DNA from 2 places in the Herbiconiux flava genome. Region 1 is predicted to be linked to the other one. Evidence: predicted binding sites of a transcription regulator. Region 1 holds the regulator's gene; the other holds the start of a gene.
The links. Region 1 encodes HspR, which represses chaperone genes until heat shock. Its sites were predicted from a motif close to AAGTTGAGTCNNNNNGACTCAACTT; they were not measured.
Positions count from the first base shown of each region.

Region 2: BJ984_RS10635 (ATP-dependent Clp protease ATP-binding subunit) is a predicted target of HspR. The motif match lies at 973-997, and genes of this name have one in related genera.

Region 1 covers NZ_JACCBM010000001.1:726,701-729,083, forward strand. Annotated here, with positions in the region: gene BJ984_RS03400 (class I SAM-dependent methyltransferase) at 1-113, opposite strand, end outside; gene BJ984_RS03405 (hypothetical protein) at 123-656, opposite strand; gene BJ984_RS03410 (hypothetical protein) at 702-1,211, opposite strand; gene BJ984_RS03415 (heat shock protein transcriptional repressor HspR) at 1,268-1,699, opposite strand; gene BJ984_RS03420 (DnaJ C-terminal domain-containing protein) at 1,784-2,383, opposite strand, start outside.
Region 2 covers NZ_JACCBM010000001.1:2,195,244-2,197,626, forward strand. Annotated here, with positions in the region: gene BJ984_RS10635 (ATP-dependent Clp protease ATP-binding subunit) at 1-955, opposite strand, end outside; gene BJ984_RS10640 (hypothetical protein) at 1,117-1,335, shown strand; gene BJ984_RS10645 (sensor domain-containing phosphodiesterase) at 1,345-2,383, opposite strand, start outside.

The DNA.
Region 1 (2,383 bases):
AGCGCTCCGAGCGCCTCGTCGAGGATCAACCGGTCGCTCGCGTCGGCGGCGAACAGGTTGTCGGCCTCGACGTCAGGATGGCGGCGGAGGGCGTCGAACGAGAACTCTGGCACGCCCCAACGTTACGCGGTGCGCCCCTCCACCCCCGAACCCTCCGTCGGCTCTTCGTTCGCGAACGCGACCGCGAACAGCACGGAGATCGCCGTCGACAGCAGCACCCCCGCCGCCGAGACGAGCACCACCGCCGTCACCGCGATGTCGTCGACGTAGTCGCCCGACCAGATCACCAGCGCGGAGAACACCCCGATCATCACCGCCACCCACCCGGCGACCACCGTCAGCACCGCCACGAGCACGGTCGACAGCGCGAGCGACCACGACACGATCGAGCGGGCCCGCCGCAGCCCTCGCCGCCGCAGCAGCGCCGCGCCGGCGAACCACGCCCCGCTCAGCACCACGACGGCGAGCGCCAGCACGAGCCAGCCGCCCACGCTCTGCTCGGCCTCGTCCCACCCGCCGATGCTCCACCAGCTGAAGCCCGCGACCAGCACGGCGAGCGCGCCCCCGTCGACGAGCCCCGCGAGCGCGGCAGCACCCACCTGCGCCCGGTCGACCGACCGTCGCCGGCCCGTCCGCTGAGGTGAAGACGTCGTCATCCCCTTAGCCTCGGGCCCCCGGCCTGACTGGTCAATGAGTAATCGTCAGAGCAGTACCACTCCCGAAGTCTCGACGACCGGCGGGTGTCGGAGCACCCGAGCGAACAGCCGGCTCAGCAGGACGGTGGCGGTCAGGACGAACAGCACCGCGAGGGCCGTGAACACAGCGACCACGATCACCGTCGCGACCAGGCGCGCATCGGCGAAGGACATCACCGCCGCCACGAGCACCATCGCGGCGATCTGCCCGAGGATCCCGACCACGATCACCCACACGACGACAGCGCCCGCCAGCGTGCAGGAGGTGACGAGCACCGGCCGATCCACACCGGCCTTCCGGGCGGTGAGGAGTCCGGCGGCCCAGGCGACCGCGACCACCGCTGCGGCCTCCACGACGAGTGTCAGCGGACCGAGGTAAAAGGACGACTCGAACAGGGTCAGGTGCACGGCGACGAGGACGACCCCGGCGCCGAGGGGCAGCGCGACGCCCGACGCGCAGAGCGTTGCGGCGTGAGAACGACCGCGCGCGGTGACGGTCGTCAGGGCCGAACTCATCTCCCCAGCTTCCAGGCACCGCGACCGCTCGTCAATGAGTAATCATCAGCGGGGGGTCAGAGGTCGACGTCGGGGCGCGGGGTCCAGACGACGAGCTCGGTGCGGCGCTGGGTGCGAGTGCCGTGCTTGAGCGAGATGACCTCGCCCTCGACGCCGGCCGCGAAGACGCGGCGGCCGGGGCGGTTGAGCAGCTCGTCGGCGAGGGCGCCCTCCAGCTCGCGCACGCGGGCTCCGAGCTGGGCGACCTGGTTCTCGAGCTGCAGGATGCGCGCGATGCCCTCGAGGGAGACGCCCTCCGACGACAGCCGGGCGATCTCCCGCAGCTGCACGACGTCACGCATCGAGTAGCGGCGGGACTTGCCCGCCGTGCGGGTGGGGCGAACGAGCCCCAGGCGGTCGTACTGGCGCAGCGTCTGCGGGTGCATGCCCGCGAGCTCGGCCGCGACCGCGATGGCGAACAGCGGCGAGTTCTCGTCGACCCCGTCCATCTCGCCCTCCGTCCTGTGGTGATCGTGAATGAAGACGCGAAAGCGGCCCCGGCCGGTTTCAGGGAACCGGGCCGGGGCCGTTCGCTACTCCCGCGCCTTCTCGAGCAGCTCGACGCGCGGGTTCTCGGGCGGCTCCACCGCGTGGAACGCCTCGAGCGCCTCGCGCTGGGCCGGCGACAGGTGCGACGGCACCGCCACCTGCACCACCGCGAGGAGGTCGCCGGTGCCCTTCGAGGTCGAGACCCCGCGGCCCTTCACCCGCAGCACGCGCCCCGAGGGGGTGCCCGCCGCGACCTTGAGCTTCACGGGGGCGCCGCCGAGAGTCGGCACCTCGATGGTGGCGCCGAGCGTCGCCTCGACGAACGTGACCGGCACGTTCACCCTGAGGTTCAGCCCGTCGCGCTCGAAGACCGGGTGCTTCCGCACCGAGACCGTGAGCACGATGTCGCCGGGCTCCCCACCGTCGGGCGAGGGCTCGCCCTTGCCGCGGAGCTTGATCTTCTGCTGGTCGGACACGCCCGCCGGGATCTTCACCGTGATCGGCTTGCCATCGGCCGTCTGCAGCTTGATGGTGTCGCCCTTGACCGCGGTGACGAAGTCGATGGTCGTGCGCGCCGTGACGTCGCGACCCCGGGTGGGGCCGTAGGCGCCGCCGAAGCCGGCACGCCCGCCACCCCGCCCGAA
Region 2 (2,383 bases), 1.5 Mb from region 1:
TGAAGACGATCAGCTCGTCCTTGTGGGCCGAGATCTCGTCCATCAGGGAGGTCAGGCGCTCCTCGAAGTCGCCACGGAACTTGGTTCCGGCGAGCATCGCGGGCAGGTCGAGCGAGACCACGCGCTTGTCGCGCAGCTGCTCGGGCACTCCGCCGTCGACGATCGCCTGGGCGATGCCGTCGACGATCGCGGTCTTGCCGACGCCGGCCTCACCCACGAGCACCGGGTTGTTCTTGGTGCGGCGCGAGAGGATCTCGATGGTCTGCTCGATCTCGTCGAGCCGGCCGATCACGGGGTCGAGCGAGCCCTCGCGGGCGAGCTCGGTCAGGTCGGTGCCGAACTTGTCGAGGGTCGGGGTCTCGGATGCGCGGCTCTCGCCACTGCCCGAAGGCGCACCCTGGGCATCCGCCGCCGCGGCACCCGTGGCGCCGAGGTTCTGCCGCATGCCCTCCTGGAGGGCGTCGGGGGTGACACCCGCCTGGGCCAGCACCTGACCGGCGGGGGAGTCCTGGTTGATCACGAGCGCGAAGAAGAGGTGCTCGGGGTCGATGTAGGTCGAGCCGGACGCGCGGGCCACCTGGTAGGCGTGGAACAGCGCGCGCTGGGCCGACTGGGTGAGCGCGGGCGCGGTCACGCGATCGGTGCTCGCGGCGGGAAGGCGGAGCTCGGCGGCGCGGGCGATCGCCGCGGGGTCGGCTCCGACGTTGCGGATGGCCTCGGCGGCGGGCTGCTGCGGCGCGATCGTGCGCAGGATGTGCAGCGCGTCGAGCTCGCGGTGGCCGTGCTCGACGGCGTAGCTGCCGGCTTCGGACAGCAGCTCCTGCGTGCGGCGGCTGATCAGCTTGCTGAGGTCGATGGAGCGACCGGCGCGCGCGGCGCGCTCGCCCTCGAGGTAACGGGCGAGGAATTCGTCGAACGATCCGGCGCCCTCATTGGGGGTGAAGTTCTCGGGCACGAAACCTCCTGGTTTGAAACTTGAGTGCCTTACGCTCAAGTTCAACGCTGGAGGGCCCGGCTTATTCCCGGCGGCGGCCATCGGCTTCGTCACGGGCTCGGATCCGGTTTAATGGCGGCGAGGAGACCGCCGAGGGGGCGGTTCCGTGAAGGGGGACCATCATGACCAACACCGACGGCCTGCAGACCATGCCCGTGGCGACGAAGCGGAGCATCGCCGTGACGCTGATCGTCCTCGGCATCGTGTTCCTCGCCGGCGGCATCGCCTGGGACCTCAACGGCGGGCCGGCCTTCATCCACACCTTCACCTGGGTCGGCGGCGCGATCTTCGCCTGGGGCGTCGTGACCCTCGTCAGCACCCGGCGCTCGGCGCTGAAGTAGCTGCAGCCCTCAGCCGCGCCCGCTCGTCAGCAGCGCCCGCGCGGCCCGGGTGACGAGCTCCCGGTCGGTCGTCAGCACGAAGTCGTACTCGCTGCCCGGATGCTCGGACGGGCCGACCTCGCGCGCGGTCAGCGCGGCGGCGTGGTCGGCGGTGAGCACGATCACGTCCCACTCGGCGGCCAGCCGGTCGTCGTCGGCGATGACCCTGTTCTGCGCGGGCGCGGGGAGCCCGGCCGACTCGCCCACCGTGAACACGGTGAGGAGGCAGCCGCGGTCGACGAGCCACTCGTAGCGCGCCCGCGTGCCGGGCGTGACGTTGGCGTCGCGCTGGAAGGTCGCGAGCAGCACCGCGGTGTCGCCGCCCGCCGCGGCCCGCTCCTCGAGGAAGCGGCTGACCTGCAGCAGCAGTCCCCGCTCGGCGCGACGCGGCTCAATGGCGGCGGCGACCAGCTCGAACGGGGTGGCCGAGGTGTCGACGGCGGCAGCGGCTGCCGCCGAGCGCGACACCTGCGCCCGCCACTCCGTCCGCTCCTCGCGGCTCGTCGCGACGGGGGCGGCGGCCGAGGCCGGGGCGGGACGGCCGTAGTGCCAGCCCTGACCGAGGGTGGCACCGAGCGCGCGCGCCATCACCTCGTGCCGCTCGTTCTCGATGCCCTCGGCGAGCACCAGCGCCTCGCTCCGGCCGGCGTAGTCGGCGATGGCGGTCATGATGCGAGCCGCGTGCCGGTCGGGCTGCTGCCGGATCAGCCCCATGTCGAGCTTGATCACGTCGGGGGCGATCAGCGGCAGCAGGGCGAGGGTCGCGGGTTCGGCGCCGAGGTCGTCGACCGCGATGGCGTGCCCGAGCTCTCTCAGGCGACGGATGGCGCCGAGCAGCCGCCCGGTGTCCTGCCCGAGCGCGCGCTCGGTGATCTCGATGGTCACCGGCAGACCGTGCCGCAGGGCGGCCGGCAGCTCGCGGCGCCAGAGCGTCGGCGGCTCCACGTTGAGGAACAGCTCGTGGGCGTCGCGCCCGCCGAACGACCCGGCCTCGTCGACCGCCCGCTCG